4 regions of the Ruminococcus sp. AF20-12LB genome follow, and region 3 is predicted to be linked to each of the others. Evidence: riboswitches for the same ligand, from Rfam matches in the RefSeq annotation. Region 3 holds a riboswitch; each other region holds the start of a gene.
The links. Region 3 has a riboswitch for cobalamin ahead of DWX61_RS01605 (ABC transporter substrate-binding protein). Riboswitches for the same ligand answer to the same signal wherever they lie in the genome.

Region 1 (3,154 bases), on a different contig from region 3:
TCACAAAAATCACCGCAACCAGACATAATGTCATGATCAGGGAAGTTCTTGTTCCGAAAATAACACGGGAAAGAAGATCTCGTCCAAGTTTATCCGTTCCGAACGGATGAGCGGAACTCGGCTCCTGCAGTGATTCAGTCATAACTGCATTCAGCGGATCATATGGCGCAAGCTGCGGTGCGAAGATCGCAACGCCAATTACCACCAGGCCCAGAATGAAGAAAAGAGTGAACTGTTTATTTTCTTTAAATACTCGTAATACCTTTTTCAATTATCTATCCTCCTTAAGTCTTGGATCGAGATAAGTGTAGGACAGATCCACAAGCAGGTTGATGCACATGTACAGGATCGCGATCCAGAGTACATAGCCCTGTACAAGAGGATAGTCACGACAGGAAATTGCCTTTACTGCCATATTTCCCATACCAGGCCAGTTGTAAATGATCTCTACAACTGCGGTACCTCCAAGGAGGCTTCCAAGGGAAAGACCCAGCAGTGTTACCAGCGGAAGCATTACATTAGGAAGAACGTGTTTCCAAAGGATCACGCTTTCTTTGATTCCACGCATTCTTGCACCGGTCACATAATCCTGGTGAAGCTCCTCCAGCACCGCACTTCTTACCTGGCGGGTATATTTCGCAGACATGGCAAGTGCAAGAGTCAGTGCCGGAAGGATCATAGACTTGAAATCCGTACTTCCTCCTGCTACATTGATCCAGCGAAGCTGAACACCAAAGATACTGAGAAGGATCAGGCCCAGCCAGAAGCTTGGAACAGATACTCCCACAAAGGTAATTCCTCTCACAAAATAATCCGGGAATTTGTTCTGATATACAGCGGCCAGGATTCCAAGCGGTATGGAAATAATGACCATCATCAAAAGTGCCAGCAAAGACATCCTCAGCGTCGGCCAGAAACAAGATACCAGTTTATCCGTTACCGGCATTTTGAAAGAATAGGACTGTCCCATATCTCCTGTAACAACACCCTTCAGCCAGGAACCATACTGCACGAGAAAGGGCTGATCAAGGCCAAGCTCATGTCTTGTCTGTTCCAGAAGCTCCGGTGTCGGAAGATTACCACATTCTGTCAGCATGATCTCCGCAGGATCACCAGGTGACAGGTAGGTCAGTCCAAATGTGAAAAAGCTGATTCCAAATAATACAATGATGATCTGGAGAAATCTTTTTCCTATTTGTTTCTTTGTCACGTTTTACTCCTTTCCTCATTTGATGCGATTTTAACATTGCCGTTTTAATTGAGTTAGATAAAAAAACTACTGGATTCTTATTATGCAGAACATGCATGGAATTTTAGAAATTTGCACGAAAAAAGCCCGCGATGAAATACGGGCACATAAAAAAATATGCTTCCTATCTTCCGTAAGAATCATTTTAAAACAATTGCAAGCAGGTCTCCTGACTTAGGATCCTTACCCTCAGGCACCTTCCCGGTCTATTTCTCACGCACTCGACCAGTGGTATTTTGTCTGAGGATTCCCCCTTACAGTGACGGGATCGTACCGGATTTACACCGGTTTCCCTATTAATCCTCTCGGAACTTACAACGGCTGATGTGAAAATCAGCAAATGCTGTTAAATTACCTAAATATTATACGATAAAACTATAGTTTATGTCTATGGAAAAATGTTATATTTTTTGAAAACTCATAAATTTTGTTAAAGATGCTTGAATTGTATATATCCCCCATTGGGGATTTGACAATTAAATTTATTTGATCTGCTAAAAAAACACGGATTTTACCTCGCTGTTTTTACAAATAGAATAGCAAATGGTAAAACCCGGTTTTCTTACTGTTTCAATATGATTTCAGACAGAAGCGTTCTGAAAAGTCTGTTTACTATCAGGTCAGAGTATCTGTGATCGCCGCATATGCGATCATCGGTCCGTCTTCAATGATATTCAGGCTGGCTGTCTGATAAAGTACGACTCCGTTTTCAGTTGCAATAGACGTGTAAAGTAAATTTCCATAGTAATCTCTCAATTCACCCAGTTCTTCTCCCTTAAAGAAGTACTCTCCAGGCTTCTTGGATGGATACCAGCATCCGGTATACGGCGCATATTCATAGACTACATTTTCAAGAAGCATCTGACGGTAATGCTTCAGACCATGACACGTCTTTCCCTGGAGATGAAAAACAAGGTGACGGACGTCTCTTTTATCCTGTTCTACTTCCTCCCAGGTCCAGTAGCTGTGTCCGCCTCTTTCGATAAGAATACTTGGAATTCCAAGAGAAGAAGCATAATTATAGGCGCCACCTGTGGCGGTTGTGGAACGGACTACATATTTTACGCCGATATGCCGTGCCATATGCAATGACTTCTCTGCTGTTTTTTCATCTACAACCCCTACATAATAAACATAGGGATGAAGTTGTTCGAACCCATCTCCGCTGTGCAGGTCGATATAATAATCTGCTATAGAAAAAAGTTTCGTCACTATAGTATAGGCAATACGATCTGCAGCTGTTCCCTCAGGATCTCCGGGGAAAACGCGGTTCAGGTTCTTGCCATCCTCATAGACCAGACTCATGGTGCGATGCTCAAAGCCGCTGACGTTGACCAGTGGAACGATGATCACATTTCCCTTCAGTTCTTCCGGCTGAAATTCTTTTGCAAGTTCCATTGCTGCCTGGATTCCCACATACTCCGCACTGTGTATTCCTGCCGTGATCAGGACCGTCGGTCCGTCTTCCACTCCGCATATCACAGTTGCCGGCATTGCCATGCCATTTCCTGAGATCTTAATTTTTCCCTGTGCCTTCTCTCCTTTTTCAATCACCCAGTCATCAATTTTGATCATTGATTGTTTCCCTTTTCCTTTTTTATATTTCCGCACTTTTGACGATAAGTATATCATGCCTAACCGAAATTGTATATATTCTTTTTAGGATTCCGGGAATACAGAAAAAAACTTCCGTAACCGTTTTTCTGACCCGGTGTACAGAAGCTTTTTTCCTGAATGATATATGATTTATCTTTTCGCCAGTTCCCTGGTGATTTCCTCCCAGCTGACTCCTTTTTCCACCATGAGTACCATCATATGATAAAGAAAATCTGAAATTTCGTATTTAATCTCTTCTTTATCCGGATTTTTGGCTGCAATGACGATCTCTGTGCATTCTTCACCGAC
Region 2 (3,154 bases), 160 kb from region 3:
CTGCTTCCTCACCGGACTCGGTTTTTGTTTCGTCTGTTTTTGCCATCGCAGGCACAGAACCCAGCACCAGGACTGATGCACTTGCCATTGCAAGAATTAAGTTTACATAGCGTTTTTTCATGATAATCTTCTCCCTTCCATAGATACAGCAATCTGCCCGGAAAACAGTCTTCCTGATCTTTCCGGGCAGTTACATTGATTTCTTATAGGTATCTGAACTCACTCAGATATTTTTGTATTTATTATTCTGCGGACTCCTCAGCAGAATCAGCCTCTGTATCTGCTGCATCAGAATCTGCGGATTCATCAGTGCTTCCCAGAGAATCGATTGCTGCCTTTGTATGCTCTACATAAAGCTTCTCAACGGCTTCGATCCTTCCAAGACCCTCGATCTGGCAGTCAACCTTATCGAAGTTTCCGGATGCTACAAACTGGCTCTTCCAGGAATCCTCATCATCACCGGCCATATCGTTGTTTGCATGGTCTCCGGCAACAACCATCAGCGGACGAAGAACAACGTTCTTGTATCCTGCTTCTTTTACTTTCTCGATAACCTTGTCGCAGGCTGTGTCTTCCGGCTCACCCTCTACAGTACCGATGAATGCGTTCTTGAATCCAAGGTCTTCCATCTGTGTCTGCATCTGATCGTATGTAATATTAGCTGTATGGGATGTTCCATGTCCCATAAATACGAATGCTGTACCAGCCTCAGCTGCTGCATCCATACTGTCAAATCCTGCCTCTTTGCAAGCCTCATCTGTGATCGCCTGAGCAACTGCTTTCTTGTCATCGTTGATCACTGTTGCATCATCTCCAACCTCGCCGAGCATTGGCTCTGCGATAGCTACAGACTCGAATTTATCTTTATATTCATTGATCGCTTCTGTCATCTCATCGTACTCAGCACCGTGCATCAGGTGAGTAGGCTGTACAACCAGGTTCTTAACACCATTCTCTACTGCACGGTCAAGAGCCTGCTGCATATTATCGATCACTTCATCATCTCTTGCCTCTACATGGTTGATGATGATCTGTGCTGTAAATGCTCTTCTTACAGACCAGTCCGGATAAGCTTCTGCAAGAGCATCCTCGATTCCCTTGACATCCTCTGCACGGCTGTCATTGAAGGAAGTACCGAAGCTTACAACAAGAAGCTCATTCTCACCGATCTCATCCTGGTTACGCGGATCGTCCTTGGAAGCATCTCCTGTGTCACGTCCAAAGTAATCCGGATCTGCATTCTCACCCTCTACCAGCTCTTTCTGAGCGTCTGTCAGAGCATCCCATGCTTCTTTGGCTGCCTTGCAGTCCTCATCTGTTGTGTCGTTTCTTTCCTGTACATAGATCTTGTCGATCAGAGCTGCTACATTATCTGCTGCTTCCTGATCTGCATCGGAAGCCTCTGTGGTATCAGCTGCCTCAGCGTTCTCTTCTGTAGCAGAATCCTCTGCTGCCATTGCTGTTGTAGCTGCACCCATAGAGCATGTCATGGAAACTGCGAGCATCAGAGCTAACATTGTTTTTCTTTTCATTTCTTATTGTCCTCTTTTCATGTATTTCCAGAATACTGATATGTACAAAAAACGGCAGCTCTCTGCGGCTGCCTGCTCACACATGATTCTCTGCGCAATACAAATACATAAAAAGAAGTTCTGTATTGTTATGGAGAATACAGATTCGTAAACCGCGAACCCTTGAATCTCGCAATAAGGCAGTTCTCCTGACTTGGTTCCACGCTGCTTTCCCTTCCCGGTCTCCCAGTGGTTATAAAAGCAGCTCCCCTTTCACAGTGACGGTATCGTTCCGGATTCTCACCGGATTCTCTTTTGCACATCCGACTGGATGCAACCTTATCGTTATAACATTTGCACATATTTTCTTTTATCTGGTTATCTAATTTTTACCACAAACTCACAAATTTGTCAAGATTGATGTCGGACGATTCACGGTTTTCTGTGACCTTCAGTTACTGTTCACTCCGTTCTCAGTAACACGCTTCGCGATGCACAGAATTTATGCTGATCGCATAAATTCGCGCGGTATGTCTCGGTTTTTCTGTGACCTTCGCTCACAAAAAACACCTCGCGGGACATTACCAGTGAACAGTAACGACCTTCACTCACAAAAACAGCCCCTTTCTGTCATCACCCTGATATCAGAAAAGGACTGTTTTGCTCATAATCGATAAACTGCTTCGCAGTTTATCTGGTTAAACGGATATTCGCAATCCGCTTCGCTACTTGCTCATAACAGATAAACTGCTCTGCAGTTTATCTGTTAAAATACTTCTGCTCCAGGTATCTGGCTACGTAGATTCCGCTGGCAGATGCATGGGAAAGAGAGTGTGTCACACCGCTGCAGTCTCCGATAACAAAGAGACCCTTGTGGCAAGTTTCCAGATTTTCGTCGATCTCAACCTCCATGTTGTAGAATTTAACCTCCACGCCATAAAGCAAAGTATCGTCATCCGCGGTTCCCGGTGCGATCTTGTCCAGGGCATAGATCATCTCGATGATGCCATCCAGGATACGTTTCGGCATAACAAGGCTTAAATCTCCCGGTGTCGCAGAAAGTGTAGGTGTTACGAAGCTTTCCTCAATACGGGCTTTTGTGCTTCGTCTTCCGCGGATCAGATCTCCGAACCGCTGTACCATAACACCACCGCCAAGCATATTGGAAAGTCTTGCAATGCTCTCACCGTATCCGTTGCTGTCATGGAACGGCTCTGAGAAATGCTTGGATACCAGAAGGGCAAAGTTTGTATTGTTGGTATGCTTTGCCGGATCTTCGTAGCTGTGACCGTTTACTGTGATGATACCGTTGGTATTTTCATTCACGACAACACCTCGCGGGTTCATGCAGAAGGTACGGACCATATCCTCAAACTTCTCAGTTCTGTAAACGATCTTGCTCTCATAAAGCTCATCTGTCAGACGGCTGAAAACCTCTGCCGGAAGCTCCACACGGACTCCGATGTCCACACGGTTGGAAAGAGTCGGGATCTTAAGCTCTGTACATACAGTTTCCATCCATTTACTTCCGCTTCGTCCTGCGGAGATGATACAGTAAGTTCCCTCGTAACGCTCATCGCCTACAACAACTGCGTAACCATCTTCTGTTTTCTCCACTTTATCAACAGATGCGTCAAAATAGA
Region 3 (3,154 bases):
AAAATAAGGAATCCTGCAAGTCCGATGAGAACTGCCACATACATGGATGTTCTGAGCACCTTATCTTTTTTTCTTTGTGAAGCTGTTTCTTTCACTGCATTTTCTCCGATCAGTCAAGATTTACGTCCGGATATAATCCCTTTGCAAAAGTTTCGATTCCGTCCTGGGTACGTGTTGCACTTGCATACATCTCACTGAGCATGATCGGGTAAACACGTCCGTTCTTTACTGCGTCAAGGCTCTTCAGGGACTCATCATCCTGGATCACTGCAAGCTGGCTGTTCTTAACAGTTTCCGGATCATCTCCTGCATATGGCATGTAAACCACAAAGATCACGTCAGGGTTGGCTGCGATGATATCCTCTTTTCCAACGGTGGAAGCATCCGGGTTTGCAAGAGTTGCGCCTAACTGTGTTACCATATCTCCGCCAAGGCTCTTTACGCCATAGTTTGTGATGTCATCTCCAAGAGGCTCCAATACCATTACGCTTGGTTTGTCTTTTACATCTGCAGTTGCAGTAAGAGTTTTGTCGATCACTGCTTTTGCATCATCAACGATAGCCTGCGCTTTGTCCTGTACATCGAAGATCTTTCCGATATTTAAGATATCTGTGAATTCATTTTCCAGTGTTCTGTCGCCGTCCGGACGAGTATTGGTGTTGTAGTAGGTGTTGCAGCCTTTGTCGATCCAGTCTGTTACATTTCCCAGATTCTTATCAGAGAAAAGAGAGCTCCAGGATAAGATCATGTCCGGCTCCAGCATTGTTACTGTTTCAAGGGATGGGGTAAATTCGTCAAGATAATTTGTTTTTGAGAATGCTTCTTTGAGATCTTCCGGAACTTCATTATCAAGACCTGCGGTAGCTACCAGGTGGTCTTCCAGACCAAGTGCGAGCATAGTCTCAATGCTTCCCTGATATACAGCAAGGACTTTTTCCGGTGCTTTTTCATAAGTGGTTTCGATTTCGTTTCCATCGTAATCATAGGTTGTGATGGTCAGAGGATATTCTGTCTTGGTTGCCTCTGCGGAAGAATCTTCGGTGTCTGCAGACTCTGTACTGTCTTCTGCTGCCGGCTGGTTGTCTTCCTTGATGGTCTCGGAGTCTGCTCTCTCTGCGGCATAAACAGCCGGAGCTGCAGATACGGTCATTGCCGCTGCCATTACCATTGCCATGATTCTTGTGGATACATACTTGTTTTTCATTTCATTTCCTCTCTTTTCGCCTGTTTTATCTCCTGTTGCCTATGGGTAACCGAAAAGATGGGGCTTCATAAAATCTGCACGGAACACTTTGTACGGAAGCTCCCACTTACATACTGTCAAGCAGGTTTCCTGACTTACAGACTCAGAAAAAACTCCGCAAAATAAAAACTGATACACCATTCATCTTTTAGCCGATCATGAATGATGTATCAGAATTTTCTCCAGAATCTCTCTGACATCGGGATTTCGCCTTCTCACATGAGTTTCTGCAATGGCATGTGAAATCCCTTCTTCTGTATACAGTGGCCGCAACCGCTCAGGCTTTTTACCCGATTCCCTCTCACAGTATCCGGCAGCATATGTGCCGGTGATACTGTTCACTTCACAGTAATTCAATTACGCTGATACTGATTCTAACATACCGGTTTTCCAATTACAACCTTGAGGCCGGATTTTTACAGTTTTTTGCAGAAATAGTCTGCCCGGAGAGATCCCTCTCAGATCTTTTTCAGCTTGGCAAAACCGGCGAACATTTTTTTCACGCCGACTTTGTCAAAGTCTACCGTCACTTCGTAGTCTCTGCCGCCGTCTGCGATATTTTTTACGATACCGACTCCGAATTTCACATGACGGACCGTGTCTCCCTCACCATAGTCCAGGCTGTCCGCCTTCTTCACTGTGAAATCTTTTTTCTGCAGGGTGCTCTTTGCCTGGAAATTCATTTTCATCTGGGCATAGGCGCTTTTCGGAGATACGATATCATCTACCTTGGGCTTTTTTTCCTGAATGGTATGTCCAAGATCTACCAGCTCCCGTGGAACCTCCCTTACAAAACGTGACACACGGTTATACTGAGTCTCCCCACGGATCATCCGCTGTTTTGCACAGGTTAAGGTCAGCTCTTTCATGGCACGGGTGATTCCCACATAACAGAGCCTTCGCTCCTCCTCTATATCCGACGGATCACCGGACCAGATGGAAGCATATCCCGGAAAAACACCGTCCTCCATTCCTACGATAAATACATTGGGGAACTCCAGTCCCTTGGCACTGTGAAGGGTCATCAGCAGCACATAATCCTGATCCGGATCAACAGAATCGATATCTGCCACCAGTGCAATCTCCTCCAGAAATGCAGAAAGTGTTGCCGGCTGTCCGGCCTCCTCCATGGCTTCCTGGAAGGATTCTGTCTTGGAGATCAGCTCATCGATATTTTCGATCCTCGCCTGGGCCTCCTCCGTTTTCTCTGCCTCCAGCTCCTTCACATAACCGGTAAGCTCAATAACCTCTTCCAGGGTTTCACGGACTGTATAGGCCTCTGCCTTACTTTTCAGTCCCTGGATAAAGGATACAAAATCATTGATCTTTCCTGCTGCCCTGCCAATGGACGGTACTTCCTCCACCACGCGGAGAGCATCGTAAAAGCTCAGGTTCATCATATCCGCATAGTCCTGGACCCGGCCGATGCTGGTGAGTCCGATTCCTCTTTTTGGCACATTTAAGATCCTGCGCACGGCCAGATCATCACTGGCATTGTCAATGGTCTTCAGATAGCTTAACAGATCCTTGATCTCTTTGCGGGCATAAAAGTTCACGCCGCCGACAATCTTATAAGGAACATTTGCCAGAAGGAATTTCTCCTCAAAGAGACGGGACTGGGCATTGGTCCGATAAAGTACTGCACAATCCTTGTACTGGAATTTCCCGTTGCGGCGCCCCTGGATGATTTCTCCTGCAACATACTCCGCTTCCTCAAATCCGTTGTTGAACTGACGGAAATGTACTTTATCTCCCTCTTCGTTCTCTGTCCAGAGGCGTTTTTCCTTACGCTCTGTGTTGTTGACGATCACCTCATTGGCTGCATTGAGGATATTCTGGGTAGAACGGTAATTCTGTTCCAGGCGCACCACCTTAGCCTCAGGAAAAACCTTCTCAAATCCTAAGATATTC
Region 4 (3,154 bases), 170 kb from region 3:
AAACCTGGAAGCACAGTACACACAGGAGAAGGCAGAGCTGGAGGGGATGAAGCAGGAATATGAAGCAGAGTCCCAGAACCTGCAGGCACAGCTGGATGAGAAGCGTGCCACATCCGCAGATTATGATAATGAGATCGCCTACGCACAGCAGCAGGCTACAGATTATGCAAACCTTCTTGCAGAGCAGACTGCAGAGCTTCAGAGATTAGAGGCTGAGCGTATTGCAGCAGAGGAAGAGGCAAGACGTCAGGCCGAGGCTGAAGCAGCAGCGAGAGCACAGGCTGAGGCAGAAGAGGAAGCAAGACGCCAGGCAGAGCAGGAAGCACAGCAGGATGAGGCGGACGAGAGCGAAGATGTACAGTACGATGAGGACGGCAACGTGATCGAGAATACAGATGAGGATACTGCAGAGGATGACACCGAGCATGTGGATGAAGATGCAGACAATGGTGAAAATGATGATGCGTCCGGGGATACTGAGAATACAGAGGATAATGCAGACGCAGATTACGATAACAGCACAGATGCATCCGAAGAAAGTGCAGAGGACACATCCTCAGACAGTGACAGTTCTTCTTACAGCAGCGGTTCAGGATCTTCTGTTGTGAATTATGCCACACAGTTTGTAGGAAATCCTTACGTATGGGGCGGAACAAGCCTTACCAATGGTGCAGACTGCTCCGGATTTGTACAGAGTGTCTATGCGAACTTCGGAGTCAGCCTTCCGAGAACATCCTATGAGCAGCAGAATGCAGGTACAGAAGTATCCTACGCAGATGCACAGCCGGGAGATTTGATCTGCTATGGCGGACACGTGGCTATTTACATGGGTAATGGCCAGATCGTTCATGCATCGAACTCTCAGGACGGGATCAAGATCAGCAATGATGCTACATACAGAACAATTGTATCTGTAAGACGTCTTGTATAATAAGAACGTACAACAGAAAATAAAAACACAGCAGCCCGACAGCAGTTTGTCGGGCTGTTTTTTATGTCGTAAAAAACACTGAAAACCCATGGAACGGAGTAAACAGCAACAAAATATGCTCATAAATATATAAATATTGAAAATAGTATTGACATATAATTAACAGGATGTTATTATGATGTCAGTATAATTCCATATTGAACATAGCAAGTGCTGAGGATGGCTGACAGTTATGTATTGATTATCAGAGGTCCGCAGAAAAGGGAATCAGGTGTGAAACCTGAGCGATCCGGTCACTGTAACGGAGGAGCAAATCTCATAGTCCATTGTACGTATGTATGAGAAGGAGAGAGGAGCCATGATCCCGGAGCCAGGAAACCTGCTTGTTATGGCGAGGTTAAACTTCCGTGTAAAGTGTAACAACCATTTCAGGGACTCCGCACCCCTGGGACGTTGTCTACTTTTTTACGAGAGTAGGCATTTTTTTATGGAATGCGCCTGTTCATATGAATTATACATGATTAAATGGCAGGCGATACTACTCCGGATACATTCGTTCCCTCCGCGCACTCATGAACGGATTATATTTCTACCCCGGGGTGGCATCGCTACCTCTTTTTTTATAGGAAAATTTATGCGTGGTTATGTCAGGAGAGGAGAAAAGAGCCATGGAGAAGCCATACTGGGAAGGCAAAGAATACTCTTACTTCAGCCACAAAAATTGTGAGTACTTTCCATGCCATAAAGGAGCAGATCCGGAGAACTTCAACTGTCTGTTCTGCTATTGTCCTTTATATGCACTGGGAGATAAATGTGGTGGTAATTTTCGCTTTACGGAAAGCGGCATCAAAGACTGCACCGAATGCAAGCTTCCTCACAGAAGAGAGAACTTCGGATATGTTACAGGTAAATATAGCGAGCTTGCGGAAATTGTACGGAAGCAGCGGGAAAAATAAAAAACAGGTCAGTTCAGATACAGGAAAATGTATATTCCTGTGTTTGAACTGGCCTGTTTTGTTTTGGGGTGGACAATAGCTGTTATCTGTCGGAAAAAATACAGAAGATCATTCTCTGGTTTGGAGAAAAACCTTGAGTCTGGGAAGCTGGTTGTTGAGGATCAGCTGTTCTGGAAACATGGCCTGATGAACAAACTCAGCAGCATAGGTAAAATCTCCGATATGCTCCGGGCCATGGCTGTCACTGGAAAGAAGCAGCGGCAGATCATATTTGCGGCAGCATCGAAGGATCTCGAAACAGTTTTCTCTTGTGTCGCCACGATAGCCATAAGGTGCAAGAGAAGCTTCGTTGATCTCAAAGATCGTGCCGGTTTCCCTGGCAGCCCTTGCAAGCGCATCATAATTAACCGGGTAATGAGTGTTATCACTATGTCCGAGGATCTTCACACAGGGGTTTTTCATTACATTGATAAAAGCTTCTGTGTTTTCGGCTCTGGTACCGCAGCGGTAATTCCAGGCATGCATGCTGGCAATGGCGTAATCAAGTTTACATAATAATTCCTGGTCTAAATCTACCGTTCCGCTGCGGTCAAGGATATTCAGTTCAATTCCGTAGAGTAATTCCACACCGAAATGTTTTTTAGGAGAATAGGTAAGGCTGCGGAAATAGGAGGAAGTTCCGGCTGCAAGAGTGCCGGGACCGTGATCAGTGATCCCGAGAAGCCGGAGACCTTTCTCAGCAGCTGCACGTGCCATGTTGGTGATGGTACATTCCGTGCCGTGACCACTGGCGATGGAGTGGGTATGCATATCAGAAAGATACATAAAAATACACCTCTTTTACTGTTTGAGAACATGTAACAGAGCGGAATGCGAATGTCCGCTTTACATAAATTTTTTTTGAAAAACAAAGGAATTTCTATATAAATCCAAGTATGGCAGAGCAGAAAAGCAAAGTCAATAGAGAAAAACATAAAAATACAAAAAACAAATAAAATCAACAGGGTGCAACCAATAAAAACCACAAAAACAGCTAGAAACACATGTTGGATTTCGTTGACATCGAAGTAGGGGTAAGGTATAATAAAACTACATGAGCACATAGCCGGACAGGAGCGGTTCTGGAAGCGCAGAGGCAGACAGATCACCAGAAACAACCGGTTATGAGAAAGGAGAATCATGGAGAAATTTCATATAGCAGATGTTCCGAAAACAGACAGGATCACACATCTTGTAGATAATCTTTATGCAAAGATGCCGGTGATCG

Region 1: linked by a shared signal. The riboswitch ahead of nikB (nickel ABC transporter permease) and the one ahead of DWX61_RS01605 (ABC transporter substrate-binding protein) in region 3 are both predicted to bind cobalamin.
Region 2: linked by a shared signal. The riboswitch ahead of DWX61_RS02345 (sirohydrochlorin cobaltochelatase) and the one ahead of DWX61_RS01605 (ABC transporter substrate-binding protein) in region 3 are both predicted to bind cobalamin.
Region 4: linked by a shared signal. The riboswitch ahead of DWX61_RS02410 (cysteine-rich small domain-containing protein) and the one ahead of DWX61_RS01605 (ABC transporter substrate-binding protein) in region 3 are both predicted to bind cobalamin.

The regions. Positions count from the first base shown of each region.
Region 1 is NZ_QUGH01000002.1:338,384-341,537, reverse strand. Features, by position in the region: gene nikC (nickel transporter permease) at 1-271, opposite strand, end outside; gene nikB (nickel ABC transporter permease) at 272-1,210, opposite strand; cobalamin riboswitch at 1,392-1,580, opposite strand; gene DWX61_RS04275 (M14 family metallopeptidase) at 1,865-2,824, opposite strand; gene hisIE (bifunctional phosphoribosyl-AMP cyclohydrolase/phosphoribosyl-ATP diphosphatase HisIE) at 2,996-3,154, opposite strand, start outside.
Region 2 is NZ_QUGH01000001.1:517,940-521,093, reverse strand. Features, by position in the region: gene DWX61_RS02350 (hypothetical protein) at 1-121, opposite strand, end outside; gene DWX61_RS02345 (sirohydrochlorin cobaltochelatase) at 243-1,532, opposite strand; cobalamin riboswitch at 1,694-1,868, opposite strand; gene DWX61_RS02340 (NAD(P)/FAD-dependent oxidoreductase) at 2,271-3,154, opposite strand, start outside.
Region 3 is NZ_QUGH01000001.1:359,878-363,031, reverse strand. Features, by position in the region: gene DWX61_RS01610 (FecCD family ABC transporter permease) at 1-95, opposite strand, end outside; gene DWX61_RS01605 (ABC transporter substrate-binding protein) at 110-1,204, opposite strand; cobalamin riboswitch at 1,311-1,600, opposite strand; gene pcrA (DNA helicase PcrA) at 1,702-3,154, opposite strand, start outside.
Region 4 is NZ_QUGH01000001.1:534,439-537,592, forward strand. Features, by position in the region: gene DWX61_RS02405 (C40 family peptidase) at 1-931, shown strand, start outside; cobalamin riboswitch at 1,163-1,332, shown strand; gene DWX61_RS02410 (cysteine-rich small domain-containing protein) at 1,600-1,887, shown strand; gene DWX61_RS02415 (phosphatase) at 1,996-2,712, opposite strand; gene DWX61_RS02420 (glycyl radical protein) at 3,067-3,154, shown strand, end outside.